Minwuia thermotolerans: one gene and its partner. The protein of the gene in region 1 binds, or shares a complex with, the protein of each later gene. Links are inferred from orthologs where the notes say so. Each region holds a gene or a part of one and is shown on either strand. Other genes may lie near its edges. The genes, in order: rpsG and tig.

The links.
Region 2: the proteins of rpsG (region 1) and tig are in contact, whole or in part, in a crystal structure (PDB 3GTY), measured with the Thermotoga maritima proteins. The link is inferred for Minwuia thermotolerans from one-to-one orthologs. Residues at the interface, in WP_004081843.1 of Thermotoga maritima: Lys34, Lys52, Lys55, Glu59, Arg62, Gln63, Glu66, Asn67, Lys69, Val71, Arg95, Ala109, Lys110, Lys111, Gly112, Arg113, Pro114, Glu117, Glu121, Ile124, Ala125, Tyr127, Asn128, Asn129, Thr130, Gly131, Lys135, Asp139, Arg142, Met143; in WP_004081061.1 of Thermotoga maritima: Glu122, Val124, Val129, Leu130, Tyr133, Glu188, Gly259, Ile262, Tyr263, Glu266, Ser270, Glu273, Gln274, Glu277, Arg308, Gln311, Ile312, Ser315, Tyr316, Glu325, Arg329, Arg336, Leu363, Phe366, Trp367, Arg373, Leu377, Arg381, Leu384, Glu387.

The regions. Positions count from the first base shown.
Region 1 is NZ_PIGG01000080.1:13,267-17,652, forward strand. Bases 1-2,719 are described here. They hold rpsG (30S ribosomal protein S7), read left to right. Parts: upstream 1-984; coding sequence 985-1,455; downstream 1,456-2,719. Other genes in these bases: rpoC (DNA-directed RNA polymerase subunit beta'), read left to right, coding at 1-165; rpsL (30S ribosomal protein S12), read left to right, coding at 596-967; fusA (elongation factor G), read left to right, coding at 1,478-2,719. Also shown: more of fusA, read left to right, coding at 2,720-3,556; tuf (elongation factor Tu), read left to right, coding at 3,616-4,386.
Region 2 is NZ_PIGG01000031.1:260,993-274,340, forward strand. The notes cover bases 1-2,900. They hold tig (trigger factor), read right to left. Parts: upstream 2,215-2,900; coding sequence 787-2,214; downstream 1-786. Other genes in these bases: clpP (ATP-dependent Clp endopeptidase proteolytic subunit ClpP), read right to left, coding at 21-680; CWC60_RS23550 (hypothetical protein), read right to left, coding at 2,564-2,731. In the rest of the region: CWC60_RS09160 (malonyl-CoA decarboxylase), read right to left, coding at 2,922-4,331; CWC60_RS09165 (NAD(P)H-hydrate dehydratase), read right to left, coding at 4,351-5,820; CWC60_RS09170 (amidase), read right to left, coding at 5,823-7,229; CWC60_RS09175 (NAD(P)/FAD-dependent oxidoreductase), read left to right, coding at 7,407-8,579; CWC60_RS09180 (cyclase family protein), read left to right, coding at 8,614-9,648; sn-glycerol-3-phosphate ABC transporter substrate-binding protein UgpB, read left to right, coding at 9,762-11,060; sn-glycerol-3-phosphate ABC transporter permease UgpA, read left to right, coding at 11,161-12,045; sn-glycerol-3-phosphate ABC transporter permease UgpE, read left to right, coding at 12,047-12,895; sn-glycerol-3-phosphate ABC transporter ATP-binding protein UgpC, read left to right, coding at 12,903-13,348. UniProt on the Bacillus subtilis protein: Involved in protein export. Acts as a chaperone by maintaining the newly synthesized protein in an open conformation. Functions as a peptidyl-prolyl cis-trans isomerase.

The DNA of each region.
Region 1 (4,386 bases):
GGCCTGAAGGAGAACGTCATCGTCGGCCGTCTGATCCCCGCGGGGACGGGCGCGATGATGAACGAGATCCGCCGGGTGGCCGCCGAGCGCGACCGCAAGCTGGCGGAGGAGAGCGCCAGGCCGGCGGCCGAGGAGCCGACCGCGATCACCGCCGCCGGAGAGTAGTCGGGCGGCGCGCGGTCGACCGCGAATGATGGAGGGGGCGGGCGTCTCGGCGTCCGCCCCGTTCCGTTATTGAAAGATTGTTGCGCGGGCGCGGCGGAATCCGTTCGATTCCGTCTCTCAAGTCGTTCCGCTAACTCCCTTTCCCGCCAGCGGTTTTTTCCGCGCTTTTGCTGTTGACGCTATGGGGGTGCCTTCATATAGTCCGCGCCCATTGCGGTGCTGGTAGTTGGCTTCGTCCAAGACGCAGTTCCGTTCGTCCAAGCTCTGACAGTGGCCAGTGGACAGGCCGTCGGGACAGGGAACATCGGCGGGCCGGCTCACGGCTCGCTTCGTCTTTGTCCGGTGCTTGGAAGAACGCTACCCACGTTTCGCAACAATCACGTACCGGGGCGCGCCCCGGCAGGTTTCGTTTGGAGAAGGCTCGGACACCATGCCGACGATTAACCAGTTGATCCGCAAGCCGCGCAAGGCGCCGATCGAGCGCAACAAGGTGCCGGCGATGGAGGCGTGCCCCCAGAAGCGCGGCGTCTGCACGCGCGTCTACACCACGACGCCGAAGAAGCCGAACTCGGCGCTGCGCAAGGTCGCGCGCGTTCGGCTGACCAACGGCTTCGAAGTCACGAGCTATATCCCGGGCGAGGGGCACAACCTCCAGGAGCACTCGGTGGTGCTGATCCGCGGCGGCCGCGTCAAGGACCTGCCCGGCGTGCGCTACCACATCCTGCGCGGCGTGCTCGACACCCAGGGCGTCAAGGACCGTCGCCAGCGCCGTTCGAAATACGGCGTCAAACGGCCGAAGTGATCGGAGAGAATTAGGTCATGTCACGTCGTCACGCAGCCGAGAAGCGCGAGATCCTGCCCGACCCCATTCACGGGGACGTGGTGGTGTCGAAGTTCATGAACAACCTGATGTACCACGGCAAGAAGTCCGCCGCGGAGCGCATCGTCTACAACGCGTTCGAGCAGGTCGAGCGCAAGATCGGCCGCAACCCGGTCGACATCTTCCACGAGGCGCTGAGCAATGCGCGTCCCCATCTGGAGGTCCGCTCCCGCCGCGTCGGCGGCGCCACCTACCAGGTGCCGGTCGACGTTCGCCCCGAGCGCGCCCAGGCGCTGGCCATCCGCTGGCTGATCGACGCCGCGCGCAAGCGTTCCGAGAACACCATGATGGAGCGTCTGGCCGGCGAGCTGATGGACGCGGCCTCCAGCCGCGGCGGCGCCGTCAAGAAGCGCGAAGACACCCACCGGATGGCGGAGGCCAACAAGGCCTTCTCCCATTACCGCTGGTAAGGCCGGAGCAGGAGTTCAGGACATGTCCCGCCAGACGCCTCTCAACCGCTATCGCAATATCGGCATCATGGCCCACATCGATGCCGGCAAGACCACCACGACCGAGCGAATCCTCTATTACACCGGCCGCTCCCACAAGATCGGCGAGGTCCATGACGGCGCCGCCACGATGGACTGGATGGAGCAGGAGCAGGAGCGGGGCATCACCATCACCTCGGCCGCGACGACCTGCTTCTGGCGCGACCACCGCATCAACATCATCGACACGCCTGGCCATGTGGACTTCACCATCGAGGTGGAGCGTTCGCTGCGCGTGCTCGACGGCGCCGTCGCCGTCTACGACGCGGTGGCCGGCGTGGAGCCGCAGACCGAGACCGTCTGGCGTCAGGCCGACAAGTACCGCGTGCCGCGCATGTGCTTCGTCAACAAGATGGACCGCATGGGCGCCGACTTCTTCCGCTGCGTGGAGATGATGGTCGACCGCCTGGGCTGCCTGCCGATCCCGCTGCAGCTGCCGATCGGCGTGGAATCAGACTTCGTCGGCGTGGTCGACCTGGTCGAGATGCGCGCGATCGTCTGGAAGGAAGAGACGCTGGGCGCCGAGTTCGAGTACCGCGAGATTCCGGCGGATCTGGCCGATCAGGCCGCGGAGTACCGCCTGAAGCTGGTCGAGGCGGCCGTGGAGCTCGACGAGGCGGTCATGGAGGCCTATCTCGATGGCGAGGAGCCGGACGCCGACACGCTGCGCCGGCTGATCCGCAAGGCCACCCTGACCAACGCCTTCGTGCCCGTGCTGCTGGGCACCGCATTCAAGAACAAGGGCGTGCAGCCCCTGCTGGATGCCGTGGTCGACTACATGCCGGCCCCCACCGACGTCGAAGCCATCCAGGGTCACAAGGTCGATGAGCCGGAGACCGAGATGGTCCGCCGGTCGTCCGACGACGAACCCTTCTCGGCGCTGGCCTTCAAGATCATGTCGGACCCGTTCGTCGGCTCGCTGACCTTCTGCCGCATCTATTCCGGCCAGGTCGAGAGCGGCCAGTCGATCCTGAACTCCGTCAAGGGCAAGCGCGAGCGCATCGGCCGCATGCTGATGATGCACGCCAACGACCGCGAGGACGTCAAGGTCGCCATGGCCGGCGACATCATCGCCATCGCCGGGCTGAAGGACACCACCACGGGCGACACGCTCTGCGATCCGCTCAAGCCGGTGGTGCTGGAAGCGATGGAGTTCCCCGACCCGGTCATCGAGATCGCGGTGGAGCCGAAGACCAAGGCCGACCACGAGAAGATGTCGATCGCGCTCGGCCGGCTGGCGCAGGAGGATCCGTCCTTCCGCGTGACCACCGACCAGGAGACCGGCCAGACGGTCATCAAGGGCATGGGCGAACTTCACCTCGACATCATCGTCGACCGCATGAAGCGCGAGTTCAAGGTCGAGGCCAATGTCGGCGCCCCCCAGGTGGCCTACCGCGAGACGCTGACCCGCGACACCGAGATCGACTACACCCACAAGAAGCAGACCGGCGGTTCCGGCCAGTTCGCGCGGGTGAAGCTGATCCTGGGTCCCGGCGAGCCGGGCTCCGGCTTCACCTTCGAAAGCAAGATCGTCGGCGGTTCGGTGCCGCGGGAGTACATCCCGGGCGTCGAGAAGGGCCTGCGCTCGGTCATCGACGCCGGCGTGCTGGCGGGTTTCCCGCTGATCGACGTGCGTGCGGAGCTGATCGACGGCGCCAGCCACGACGTCGACTCCTCGGTTCTGGCCTTCGAGATCGCCGCCCGGGCGGCGTTCCGCGAGGCCGCGCCGAAGGCGGGCGCCAAGCTGCTGGAGCCGATGATGAAGGTCGAGGCCGTGACGCCGGAGGAATTCGTGGGCGACGTCATGGGCGATCTGAACAGCCGCCGCGGCCAGGTGCAGGGCTCCGAGCCGCGCGGCAACGCGACGGTCATCAGCGCCATGGTGCCGCTGGCCAACATGTTCGGCTACGTGAACACGCTGCGCTCCATGACCCAGGGGCGGGCGCAGTTCACCATGCAGTTCGATCACTATGAGCAGGTGCCCCAGAGCATTTCCGACGAAGTCATCGCCAAGCTGGCGTGACGGCGCGGATCGGGCATCACTGAAGAGACACGACAAAGCCGAGAGCCGGAGAAGAGAAGATGGCCAAGGAGAAGTTTGAGCGTAACAAGCCGCACTGCAACGTTGGCACGATTGGCCATGTTGACCACGGCAAGACGACGCTGACGGCGGCGATCACGATGACGCTTGCGGAATATGGCGGCGCGGTGAAGTCGTACGCGGACATCGACAACGCGCCGGAGGAGAAGGCGCGCGGCATCACGATCTCGACGGCGCATGTGGAGTACGAGACGGAGAACCGTCACTACGCGCATGTCGACTGCCCGGGTCACGCCGACTACGTGAAGAACATGATCACGGGCGCTGCGCAGATGGACGGCGCGATCCTGGTGGTTTCGGCGGCGGACGGTCCGATGCCGCAGACGCGCGAGCACATCCTGCTGGCGCGCCAGGTGGGCGTTCCGGCGCTGGTGGTGTTCATGAACAAGGTCGACCAGGTCGACGACGAGGAACTGCTGGAGCTGGTCGAGCTGGAGATCCGCGAGCTGCTGTCTTCGTACGATTTCCCCGGCGACGACATCCCGATCATCCGCGGCTCTGCGCTGGCGGCGGTCGAGGGGACGAACGACGAGATCGGCAAGAAGGCGATCCTGGAGCTGATGAAGGCGGTGGACGAGTACGTGCCGCAGCCGGAGCGTCCGAAGGACCAGCCGTTCCTGATGCCGATCGAGGACGTGTTCTCGATCTCGGGCCGCGGCACGGTGGTGACGGGGCGCGTGGAGCGCGGCGTGGTCAAGGTTGGCGAGGAGGTCGAGATCGTCGGCATCCGCGACACCAAGAAGACGACGTGC
Region 2 (13,348 bases), on another replicon or contig:
TCAAGGTTCGGTTAACGCGATCACTCGGAATCGGTCTTGCCACCCCCGGAACCCGTTCCGGACCCAGGCGCTGCGCGCTTCTCGACGACTTCGTCGATCAGGCCGAACTCCTTCGCCTTGTCCGGAGTCATGAAATTGTCGCGATCCATCGCACGTTCAACCGTGTCGATGTCCTGGCCGGTGTGATGAACGTAGATTTCGTTCAGCCGCTTGCGCAGGGCAAGAATCTCGCGGGCGTGAATCTCGATATCCGCCGCCTGACCCTGGAAACCGCCGGAGGGCTGATGAATCATGATGCGGGAGTTGGGCAGGCTGAACCGCATGCCCTTCTCGCCGGCCGCCAGCAACAGCGATCCCATCGACGCCGCCTGGCCGATACACAGTGTCGCGACCTTGGGGCGGATGTACTGCATGGTGTCGTACATCGCCAGTCCCGAGGTGACGATGCCGCCGGGCGAGTTGATGTAGATGGAAATTTCCTTGGAGGGGTTTTCCGCCTCCAGGAAAAGCAGCTGCGCCGTAACCAGCGACGACATGCCGTCGTGCACCGGCCCGACCACGAAGATGATCCGCTCCTTCAGCAGGCGCGAGTAGATGTCGTAGGCGCGCTCGCCCCGGTTGGTCTGCTCCACGACCATCGGGACGAGAGTGTTCATGTAAACGTCGCGCGGGTCCTGCATGACGGCTCCTTAGACTGTCGGGAAGCGGCGTTACCGGATGGCGCTCCGGCCGCCGCGAATGGAATCACCCCACAAATATGGCGCGCCCGCGGCGGTTCGAAAACCGTCAGGCGCTCGCTGCGGCGTTTTCCTCATCCGCGTCCGGATCCGCCGACAGCTCCTCGGGGCTCACCTTGCGCTCGCTGACCTTCGCCATCTCGACGATGAAGTCGATCACCTTGTCCTCGAAGACCGGCGCGCGCAGCCGCTGCATGGCGTCGGGATTCTTCTGGTAGAAATCGACCACCATCCGTTCCTGACCGGGGAAGTTGCGCGCCTGCTTCATGATTTCCCGGTTCACCTCGTCGGGGGTGACCTCCAGCTTGTTCTCGCGGCCGATCTCGGCCAGCACGAGACCCAGGCGGACGCGCCGCTCCGCGATCTTGCGGTATTCGTCCTTCTTCTCGTCGTCCAGCCCCTCGTCGACCGGCGGGTGATCGTGCTCATGATCGTGATCATGGTCATGCCCGTGATCATGGTCGTGCTCGTGATCATGGTCGTGCTCGTGATCATGGTCGTCCTGCTGGCCATCCTCGGCCTTCGCCTGACGGACAATCTGATCGTACTCGGTCTCGACCATACCCGGCGGAACCTCGAAGTCATGGCGTTCGGCCAGCTTGTCGAGAACCTCGCGCTTCAGGCGCATGCGGCCGATCTCGCCGTACTCCTCGGCGATGCGGCCGCGCATGGTCTCGCGCAGGGCGGCGAGATCGTCCAGGCCCAGCTGCTTGGCGAAATCGTCGTCGATCGTGGCCGCCCGGGCCGTACGGATTTCGCGCACGGTGACGTCGAAGTTCGCTTCCTTGCCGGCCAGGTCCTTGGCGCCGTATTCCTCGGGGAAGGTGATGGTGACGACCGTCTCGTCGCCCGCCTTCTTGCCGACAAGCTGCTCCTCGAAGCCGGGCACGAACTGACCCTGCCCCAGCACGATCTGGACCTCCTCGCCGGCGCCGCCCTCGAAGGGTTCGCCATCGATCTTGCCGACGAAGTCGATCACGATCGCATCGCCTTCGGCAGCGGGGCGGTCCTCCTCGATCTTCTCGTAGGTCGTCTGATCCTGCGCCAGGCGCTCCAGCGCGCTGTCGACGGTCTCGTCGGGCACCTCGGCGGTCAGGCGTTCCACCTCCAGCGAGGACAGATCGGCAATCTCGAAATCGGGAAGGATCTCGAGCGACATCTTGTAGGCCAGATCCTGGCCCTCGTCGAAGCTCTCGATCTCGATCGACGGCTGCACGGCCGGCCGCACGTCGTTGTCTTCCAGCGCCTTCTGGCTGGATTCGTTCAGCGTCTCTTCGAGGACCTCGCCGAGGATGGACTTGCCGTACATCTGGCGCAGCAGTTTCGGCGGTACCTTGCCGGGCCGGAAGCCCTTCATCTGGACCTGGCCGCTGAGCTCCTTCAGCTTCGCCGACATTTTCGCCTCGACGTCCTCGGCGGGCACCACAATCTTGTATTCGCGTTTCAGACCTTCCGCCGAAAGCTGTTCGATCTGCATCGACGCCTCTTTCCTTTTCCACCGGGCCCCGCCGGACAGGGGACCTTCATACTGTCATTGCGGCCGCCCCCGCGGCCCGCTGTTCCGTCCGCGCGGCCCGGCCGTGTACCGTTCCGCCCCAGCCACGGCTGAACCTGGTGCGGGCGGAGGGACTCGAACCCCCACGACTTGCGTCACCAGGACCTAAACCTGGCGCGTCTACCAATTCCGCCACGCCCGCCGGAAGCGGCCATGGCCGGGTCGCGCAGATGCGCGCCGGGCCGCCCCTACGCCGCGGCGGAGCCATACGCGCCCGGCCCCACGGCGTCAAGCGCGGGCAGGTCCCGGCGGCGCGGAAACCGGCGCTGTCTCAGAGGAACTGGTCGACCTGGCGAAACTGGTCGAGAAAACAGGAGAGCGCGAGGACGCGAAGACCGCCGATCGCCTTGCGCTGACCCTGCACGTGGGTCACACGGTAGCGGACATGGGGAATACCCTGACCGTCGGTCATCACCTCGACGACCTCCGCGCGTTCCATGGCGCGGCCGGCAAGCCGCCGTTCATGAAGCGAACCTGTTTCAGGGCGTGGCGCAGCACGTTTCCGAGCAAAGAACATGGTCAAAAGATCGCAATCCGAAAGTTGGCTCTTGATTGTGATGCCCGAGCCACAGTGTTCAAAGATTCCTGTGGTTGTAAAGACTTCCTGAACGAAATAGTTGAACAAAGGGTTAAAGGCCCTTGCAAAGACGCGAAATCTGCGGCGAGGCGACCACCTTGCCCTCGCCGCGGAAGGCCTCGTGGTTCTTTTCGATCTCGTCCAGCTTGTAGAGATAATTGACCATCATGCCGGCCGACTGGCGCAGGCCGGATTCGGATCGGTCGCCCATCCAGTTGATCCGCTCCACCCTTGCACCGTTGTTGAGGTGGAAGCGCGCCACCGGGTCCAGCGGCCGCCCCCTGGGATCCTTCTCCCGGGCCAGGTAGCGCGCGCCGAGCCGAATCAGCGGCTCGCGGACGGCTTCGACCAGATCGCCGTCATCCGCCCAGCCCGGATCGTCCAGGATCGCCTTCAGGCCCTGGTGGCCGCTTTCCTTGCGGGCGGTGGCGCGGATCAGACGGTCCTCGGCCTCCGCCAGCAGCGGCTCCTCGCCGTCCAGCGCTCCATCGAGCCAACGCCTGAAGCCGGGAATCGGCGACAGGGTCGCGAACGATTTCAGGTTCGGAAAACGCTGGCTCAGCCGGTCGACCACGCGCTTGATCAGGAAATCGCCGAAGCCGACGCCCGCCAGGCCCGCCTGGCAGTTGGAGATGGAATAGAAGATCGCCGTGTCGGCGGCGTGGGGATCGACCTCCGGCGCGGCCTCGTCGAGCAACGCGTGGACATTGTCGGTCATGCCGTTGACCAGCGCGACCTCCACGAAGATCAGCGGCTCGCCGGGCATGTTCGGATGCATGAAGGAGAAGCAGCGCCGGTCGGAGTCGAGGCGGTTCTTCAGATCCTTCCAGGACCGGATCTCGTGGACCGCCTCGTAGTCGATAAGCTTCTCCAGCAGCGAAGCCGGCGAGTTGAAGGTGATCTGCGCCATCTCCAGGAAACCCACGTCGAACCAGCCGCGCAGGAGTTCCTGCAGATCGCCGTCCAGATCCCTGAGTTCGGGCTGCTCGCGCGCCGCGCGCAGCAGATCGGCGCGCATGTCGACCAGGAACTTCACGCCCCGGTCGAGGCTGTTGAACTGGGTCAGCAGATGTACGCGCGGCGGCACCAGGCTCCTGCGCAGACGGCGGCGGGCCGTCCGGCGCTCCGCCTCGCCTTCCGCAGCGCGGAGCGCGGCCGAGGCCTTGTCCACCTCGTCGGGGTCGATGTCGTATTCCCGCGCCAGCAGGGCGAAGAAGCGCGCGCGTCCCTTCCCATTGAGGCCGAGATAGGCCCGGCCGAGTTCCGCGGCCCTGAGCCGGGCCGAGACGGCGCCGCCCCGATCGGCCAGACAGGCGTCGATCTGACGGCGGATCAGCGGCAGATCGCTGTCGCGCAATTCCCGGTCGACGGAGACCGGACGGACGTTGATGTCGTCGTCGCCCCGCCAGTTGCGCACGCGGTCCAGCGCCCGCACCCAGAAGTTACGCTGCTGTCTCGCCACGGTCCGGGCTCCCTCGGGTTCAGGTTTCGAGAAGGGCTTTCAGCACGACGGGCAGAGCGGGCGCAAGGTCTTCGGCAATCAGCCCCGGTCCGACAATCCGTCCCACCTCGCCGTGCATCCACACCGCCGCGCAGGCCGCTTCGAAGGCCGGCATGCCCTGGGCGAGCAGACCGAGGACGATACCGGCCAGCACATCGCCGGCGCCCGCGGTGGCGAGCGTGGGCGGCGCATTGTCGTTGATCGCCGTGCGCCCGTCGGGGGCGGCGATAACCGTGTCCGGTCCCTTGTGCACGACGACCGCGCCGCTGCGGCGTGCGGCATCTCGGGTGACGGTCAGCTTGTCGGCGCCGCCCTCGAACAGGCGGCCGAACTCGCCCGAATGCGGCGTCAGCACGCAGGGCCCGGCGATGGCCGCGAACAACGCGGCAGGATCGTCCTGGAAGACCGTGATGGCGTCGGCGTCGAGCACGGTGCGCTTCCCTGCGTCGAGCGCGGCCAGCACGATGTCGCGGGTGCGCTGGTCGACGCCGTGGCCGGGCCCGATCAGAACGGCGTTCCTGCGATCGTCGGCGAGCAGCTCCCGCCAGGCGTCGGCGTCCGCGACCGAGGTCAGCATCACGGCCGTCAGGTGCGCGGCGTAGACGATCGCCGCGGATGGCGGCACGGCGCAGGTGACCAGCCCCGCCCCGGCCCTCAGCGCGCCTTCCGCCGCCATGCGCGCGGCGCCCGAAGCGGTCACGCCGCCCCCGGAAACGAGGGCATGGCCGCGCGCGTACTTGTGGCCCTCGGGCGTCAGCCGGGGCAGCGCCCCACGCCAGAGCGGCGGCACGTTGCGGAAGCATTCTGGGGCGATCTCGTCCAGGGCGGAAAGCGGCGTACCGATATCGATGACCTCGACATGGCCGCACAGGAACCGCCCCGGCGCCAGCAGGTGACCCGGCTTCAGGGTGAAGAACGTCGTCGTCAGGTCGGCGCGGAAGACCGGACCGTCATGGCCACCATCGTCGCCGCGCACGCCGCTCGGCACGTCCACCGCCACTACCGTGCGCCCCCGGCTGGCCTCGGCAAGTTCGGCGGGGACGCCTTCCAGCGGACGCGACAGACCGGCGCCGAACAGCGCGTCGACGACCAGCGCCGCCTCGCCCAGGCAGCCGCCGGTGAGCGCCTCGATTTCGCCTTCCCAGCGCCTGGCCATGGTCGCGGCGTCGCCCCTCAGCCGCGCCGGATCGCCCATCAGCGCCAGCCGCACCGGCCAGCCGGCAGCGCGCAGGTGCCGGGCGATGACGAAACCGTCGCCACCATTGTTGCCCGGCCCGCAGAGCACCATCACCGGCTGTGGGGCGTAGCGCGAAAGGATGGCGTCCGCCGCGCCGCCGCCGGCGTTCTCCATCAGCGTCTCGCCATCCACGCCATGGCTTACGGCGTACTCGTCGGCGGCGTACATCTGCCGGACCGTGAGGGCGATATCGGCTGGCGGCGGCCAGGCCATGGTCAGAGTTCCGGACGGCGCGACGCGGCGACCGGATTCGCGGCCTCGTAGGCGGCGGCGATGCGGAGCACGGTCGGGTCATCGAACATGCGGCCGACAATCTGCAGCCCCACGGGCAGGCCGCCATCGGTGAAGCCGCACGGAACCGAGCAGGCCGGCTGCTGCGTCAGGTTGAAGGGATAGCTGAACGGCGTCCACGCGACCCAGCCATTGCCGCCCTCCTCCCAGCCTTCCGGCACCAGCCGGTCGACGCCGAAAGCCGGCACGGAAAGGGACGGCGTGATCAGCGCGTCGTACCCGGCCATGAACAGCTTCATGTTGGAGCCAAGCAGCGCGCGGAGCCGCATTGCGTCCATATACTCGCCGAGCGAGATACCCGACGCGATACCGATGATGCCGGCCAGTCCCGGGTCGAGTTCCGCCTTCTTCTCCTCCGGCAGATTGCGGAGCACGCCATAGGCGCCGGACTGCCAGAGCGTGTTGAAGATCTCCACGGTGTCGCCGATTCCCGGATCGGTCTCGACGATCTCGGCGCCGAGGTCGGCCAGGGCCTCCGCGGCGGCACGCACCGCGGCCGCAACCTCCGCATCGACCCGCGCATGTCCCAGGTCGGGGCTGTAGGCGATGCGCAGCCCCTCGACGCCGCCGGAGAGCACGCGGGCGGGGATCGGATCCGAGGGCACAGAGTACCAGTCCTTCGTGTCCTCCCCCATCATCACATTGAGCATCAGCAGCGAGTCCGCCACCGTGCGGGTCAGCGGTCCCGAATGGGCAAGCGTCCCCATCGGGCTCGCCGGATAGTAGGGCACGCGCCCGAAGCTCGGCTTGTGGCCGAAGACGCCGGCGAAGGCCGCCGGTATGCGAATGGAACCGCCGCCGTCGGTGCCGAGGTGCAGCGCCCCCATGCCCGCGGCGCAGGCAGCCGAGGCGCCGCCCGAGGAGCCGCCTGGGGTGGTGTCCGTGTTCCAGGGATTGCGCGTCACGCCTGTGAGCGGACTGTCGGTGACGCCCTTCCAGCCGTATTCCGGCGTGTTGGTCTTCCCCAGCAGCACCGCGCCGGCCGCCCTCAGCCGGGCCGGCGTGGGCGCGTCTTCCGCCGCGGGTGTCGTATCGGACGTCCTGGAGCCGCGCAGGGTCGACAGGCCGCGCATGTCGAACAGGTCCTTGATCGTGGTCGGCACGCCGTCGACCGGCGACAGCGGCGCACCTTCGCGCCAGCGCCGCTCCGATGCCCGTGCGCCGGCCATGGCGCCGTCACGGTCAAGTACGCGGAAGGCGTTAAGCGTCCCGTCGACCGCGTCGATGCGCCGGAACACGGCTTCCGTCACCTCGACCGGCGAAAAATCGCCGCGCTCGTAGCCGCGCACGAGATCGCCCGCGCTCAAGTAGATCAGATCCCGATCGCCCATCCGTCCCTCCGCTGATGCCGGCGGCATTGTTCATACCCCGCATGGCCCCTGCAATGCTTCAAAGGAGATACCGCCGCAGTACGACAGTGAGACTGCGCCCCTGCCGCAAGCGCTTCCGGCGCCGATGGCGATTGGACATCCGCCCCTCCCCGATTGCAGCGCGGCGCAACCCGCACGATGATGCTGCCCGACCGGGCAAGCAGCGAGGGCATCATGATCGAGTGCGAGATCGCCGTGATCGGCGCCGGAATCGCGGGCATGTCGGCGGCCTGCTTCCTTGCCGAGGCCAGGGGCGACGGCGCGCGGATCGCCGTGCTGGAGCAGGAGACGCAGCCGGGCTACCACACCACCGGGCGCTCGGCGGCGATGTACACCGAGGTCTATGGCAACGCCACCATCCGCGCGATGGTGAAGGCCAGCCGGCGTTTCATGGAGACGCCCGAGGCGCGCTATGCGGAGCACTCGCTGCTCAGCCCGCGCGGCGCCCTGATGATCGCCCGCACGGACCAGACCGCCCGCATCGACGACTTCCTGGCGGAGATGAACCGCCCAGACATCCTGGAGACGGCCGACCGCGAGACCTGCCTGGAACTCTCGCCGGCCCTCGATCCGGACTATGTCGCCGGCGGCGTCCACGAACGCGCAGCCATGGACATCGACGTCCACGGCCTGCATCAGGGTTACATCCGCGTCTTCCGCAGCCTGGGCGGCCGCATCGTCACCGACGCCGGCGTCACCGGCATCGTGCGGACGGGACCGGGTTTCGAAATCGAAACCCGCGGCGGCGAACCGGTGCGGGCCGAGATCGTGATCAACGCCGCGGGCGCCTGGGGCGACATGATCGCGACCATGGCCGGCGCGGTCCCTGTCGGCCTGGTGCCGAAGCGCCGCACGGCCATCACCTTCGACCTGCCGCCGGGCATGACCAATGGCGACTGGCCGCTGACCTTTGACATCGACGAGGAATGGTATTTCAAGCCCGACGCCGGCCGTGTGTTGGCCTCGCCGGCGGACGAGACGCCCGCCGCGCCGAACGACGCCCAGCCGGAGGAGCTGGACATCGCCATCTGCATCGACCGCATCGAACGGGCGACGAGGCTGGAGGTCGGGCGCCCGGCCAGCCGCTGGGCGGGGCTGCGCTCCTTCGTGCACGACCACAGCCCGGTCAACGGCTTCGACGACCGCGTCGACGGCTTCTACTGGCTGGTCGGGCAGGGCGGCTACGGCATCAAGACCTCGCCGGCCATGGGCCGCATCGCGGCGGCGCTGATCGGCGGCGGCGAGGTGCCGGCGGACATCGTCGACTGCGGGCTGGACTATGCCAATCTGGGCGTGGACAGGCTGCGGTAGAACAACCAACCGAACGAAGGGGAGTATCGAGGGGATGAGCGGACGCTGGAAAAACCGGCCGGAGGGCTCCGAATGGGGCGCGCATGGCGCCGACGACGAACTGGGCCGCGTCAACCTGATCACGCCGGAGAAGGTGAAACAGGGAATCGCCGAGGTGAAGGAGGGGCTGACCTTCTGTCTCAGCCTGCCGCTGGACTTTCCCGGCGGGAACATCCTGAACGTGCGCCGCCATCCGCCGCGCCGGCGGCCGACCTTCCTGGAGGACAAGCCCTACATCAACTTCCCGCTGCATCGCCTCGACGCGCAGAACACCGACGTGGTCAGCGACGACGAGGTCACCATCTGCCTGCAGTATTCGACGCAGTGGGATGCGCTCTCTCATGTCGGGGCGTTCTTCGACGCCGACGGCGACGGAACCGACGAGAAGGTCTACTTCAACGGCTTCCGCGCCGGCGAGGACGTGGTCGGCCCCGAATCCTATGACGGCGAGGCGAGCGACGCCGAAGGCTTCGGCGCCAACCGCCTCGGCATCCAGAACTTCGCCCGCCACGGCATGCAGGGCCGGGCAGTGATGATCGACCTGGAGGCCCATGTCGGCCGCGAGCGCGTCTATGTCGGCCATGACCGGCTGATGGAGATCATGGAGGCGGACGGCGTGACCGTGGAGCGCGGCGATATGGTGGTCTTCCGCACCGGTTTCGCCGACGAGATCCTGTCGATGAACCGCACGCCGTCCAAGGAGCGGCTGGAGAACTCCTGCGCCGTGCTCGACGGCCGTGACGAGAAGCTGCTGCAGTGGGTCAGCGAGAGTGGCGCGGCGGCCCTTATCGCCGACAACTACGCCGTCGAGGGCATCCCGGCGCAGCCGAAGGACGGGCGCCGGCCGATGCTGCCGCTGCACCATCACTGCCTGTTCAAGCTCGGCCTGCCGCTGGCGGAACTGTGGTTTCTGTCGGAACTGGCGGACTGGCTGCGCGCCAACGGCCGCAACCGCTTCCTGCTGACGGCGCCGCCGCTCCGCCTGCCCGGCGCAGTCGGCAGTCCCGCCACGCCGGTCGCCACCGTCTGAGATTCCGGACGACGCCCGACTGAAACACGACCGTCATCCATCCGTCATCGCTCGGCAACAGGCGGCCGTTAACCCCTCCCCTTGTCTTCAAACCCAGCAAGGGGGCTCTTCCGATGATGAAACGCATAGGCGCCATCGCCGCGGCGGCGATGGTCTTCGCCGGCACTGCACAGGCCGCGGCCGAGATCGAATGGTGGCACGCCATGGGCGGCAAGCTCGGCGAGAAGGTCGAGGAGATCGCGCAGAAGTTCAACGCTTCGCAGGACCAGTTCTCGGTCAAGCCCGTCTACAAGGGCAACTACACCGAGACCATGACCGCCGCGATCGCCGCGTTCCGCGCCGGCGAGCAGCCGCACGTCGTGCAGGTCTTCGAGGTCGGCACCGCCTCCATGATGGCCGCCAAGGGCGCCGTCTATCCCGTCCACGAACTGATGGCGGACGCGGGCGAGGCGTTCGACCAGGCGGCCTATCTGCCGGCCGTGATCTCCTATTACACCACGCCGGACGGCAAGCTGTTGTCACTGCCGTTCAACAGCTCCACGCCGGTGCTCTGGTACAACAAGGATCTGCTCGACAAGGCCGGCGTCGCCGAGGTGCCGTCGACCTGGGGCGGGATCTACCACGCAGCCGGGAAACTGCAGGAGGCCGGCCACAAGTGCGCGGTCTCCTTCGGCTGGCAGAGCTGGGTGATGATCGAGAACATGTCCGCCTGGCACGACCTGCCCATCGGCACGAAGGCCAACGGCTTCGAGGGCACGGACACCGAGTTCACCTTCAATAACCCCACCATCACCGGCCTGCTGCAGCGGCTGCGCGATTCCATGGCCGACGGCACCTTCAAGTACGGCGGCCGCCGCGGCGAGAGCCTGCCGCTTTTCACCACCGGCGAGTGCGCCATGTGGATGAATTCCTCGGCCTACTACGCTTCGATCAAGGATCAGGCCGAGTTCGCCTTCGGTCAGGCCATGCTGCCCTACTCCGCCGCGGTCGTGGACAAGCCGCAGAATTCGATCATCGGCGGCGCGACCCTGTGGGTGCTGCGCGGCCACGAGTCGGAGGAATACAAGGGCGTCGCGAAGTTCTTCAAGTTCATGTCCTCCGCCGAGATCCAGGCCGACTGGCATCAGTCCACCGGCTACGTGCCGATCACCACGGCAGCCTACGAGCTCTCCAAGGAACAGGGCTACTACGCGGAGAACCAGGGCACGGACACAGCGATCAAGCAGCTCAGCCTGAACGAGCCGACCGCGAACTCGAAGGGCCTGCGTTTCGGCAACTTCGTCCAGATCCGTGACGTCATCAACGAGGAGATGGAAGCGATCTGGGCCGGTCAGAAGGACGCGAAGACCGCCCTCGACGACGCCAAGCGCCGCGGCGACGAGCTGCTGCGCAAGTTCGAACGCACCAACTGAAGCACGGACGGGTTCCGGCGGCGCCCCAGGGTGCCGCCGGCCTGCCGGCTGTTGCACCGTTCCCAATCGACCTCAAGACAATTGATCCCCGACGGACGAACTGCATTTGAAACGCGCGATCTTCAAGCACCGCTGGCTGCCCTACGCCCTGCTCGCGCCGCAGCTCGCCATCACCTTCGTGTTCTTCATCTGGCCAGCCAGCCAGGCGCTGTGGCAGAGCGTGCTGCGCGAGGACGCCTGGGGCCTGCGGTCAGAGTTCATCGGACTCGCGAACTTCGCCGAGCTTTTCGCCAACCCGCTCTATCTTCATTCCTTCCAGATCACGGTGATCTTCTCGGCGCTCGTCACCCTGCTGTCGATGTCGATCTCGCTTCTGCTGGCGGTCAACGCCGACCGGGTGATCCGCGGGGCATCGGCCTACAAGTCGCTGCTGATCTGGCCCTATGCCGTCGCGCCGGCGGTCGCCGGCGTGCTCTGGTTCTTCATGTTCAATCCCACCATCGGGATCCTGGCCTGGCTGCTGAAGGGCCTCGGCATCGACTGGAACCACTACCAGGACGGAACCGACGCCATGGCGCTGATCGTCATCGCCGCCGTCTGGAAGCAGATCAGCTACAATTTCCTGTTCTTCCTGGCCGGCCTGCAGGCGATCCCGAAAAGTCTGATCGAGGCCGCCGCCATCGATGGCGCGGGGCCGGTCCGGCGCTTCTGGACGATCATCTTCCCGCTGCTCTCGCCGACGACCTTCTTCCTGCTGGTGGTCAACGTCGTCTACGCCTTCTTCGACACCTTCGGCATCGTCCACGCGACCACCGACGGCGGCCCGGCGGGCGCGACTTCCATCCTGGTCTACAAGGTTTACAACGACGGCTTCGTCGGTCTCGATCTGGGCGGTTCGGCGGCGCAATCCGTGGTGCTGATGGTCGTGGTCATCGTCCTGACCGTGGTCCAGTTCCGCTACATCGAACGGCGGGTGCAGTACTGACATGGTCGAGAACCGCCCCGTCCTGCGCTTCGTCACGCACCTGATCCTGATCGCGGGCGCCGTCGTGACCCTGCTGCCGATCTGGATCACCTTCGTCGCCTCCACCCATCCGCCTTCGGAGCTGCAGACCTCGCCCATTCCCATGTGGCCGGGCGACCGCTTCTTCGAGAACTACGCAGCGGTCCTGGGCGGCGGCATCGCCGACGCGGGCGGCGTGCCGGTCTGGCTGATGATGCTGAACAGCCTGGCGATGGCGCTGCTGATCACGGTCGGCAAGATCGCCATCTCGCTGACCGCCGCCTTCGCCATCGTCTATTTCCGCTTTCCCTTCAGGATGGCGTGTTTCTGGATTATCTTCGTGACGCTGATGCTGCCGGTCGAAGTGCGCATCCTGCCGACATTCAAGGTCGTCGCCGATCTGGGAATGCTGAATTCCTATGCAGGCCTGTCGGTGCCGCTGATCGCCTCTGCGACCGCGACCTTCCTGTTCCGGCAGTTCTTCATGACGGTGCCGGACGAACTGGCCGAGGCCGCGCGCATCGACGGGGCCAGTCCGATGCGGTTCTTCCGGGACATCCTGTTGCCACTGTCGCGGACCAACATCGCGGCGCTGTTCGTGATCCTCTTCATCTACGGCTGGAACCAGTATCTCTGGCCCCTGCTGATCACCACCGACGAGGATTTCTACACCATCGTCATGGGCATCCAGCGGATGGTGAACGCCGCTGAGCAGCTTCCCGTCTGGCACTACGTGATGGCCACGGCGATGCTGGCCATGATCCCGCCGGTGGCCATCGTCGTCTTCATGCAACGCCAGTTCGTCAAGGGACTGGTGGAAACGGAGAAATAGCGCGCCCATGGGTTCCATCAGTTTCCGAGACGTCCGCAAATCCTACCGCGATCTCCAGGTCGTCCACGGCATCGATCTGGAGGTCGCCGACGGCGAATTCATTGTCATTCTGGGGCCGTCGGGCTGCGGCAAGTCCACACTGCTGCGCATGGTGGCCGGACTTGAGGAAATCTCGGGCGGCGAGATCGACATCGACGGGCGGGTGGTCAACGGCCTGGAGCCGGCGCAGCGCGACATCGCCATGGTGTTCCAGAACTACGCCCTCTACCCGCACATGTCGGTCTACCGGAACATGGCCTATGGCCTGACCATCAAGGGCATGCCGAAAGCGGAGGTCGAGACGCGGGTCCACAAGGCGGCGGAAATCCTGGAGCTGATGCCCTTCCTGGCGCGCAAACCCCGGGAGCTTTCCGGCGGACAGCGCCAGCGCGTCGCCATGGGCCGCGCCATCGT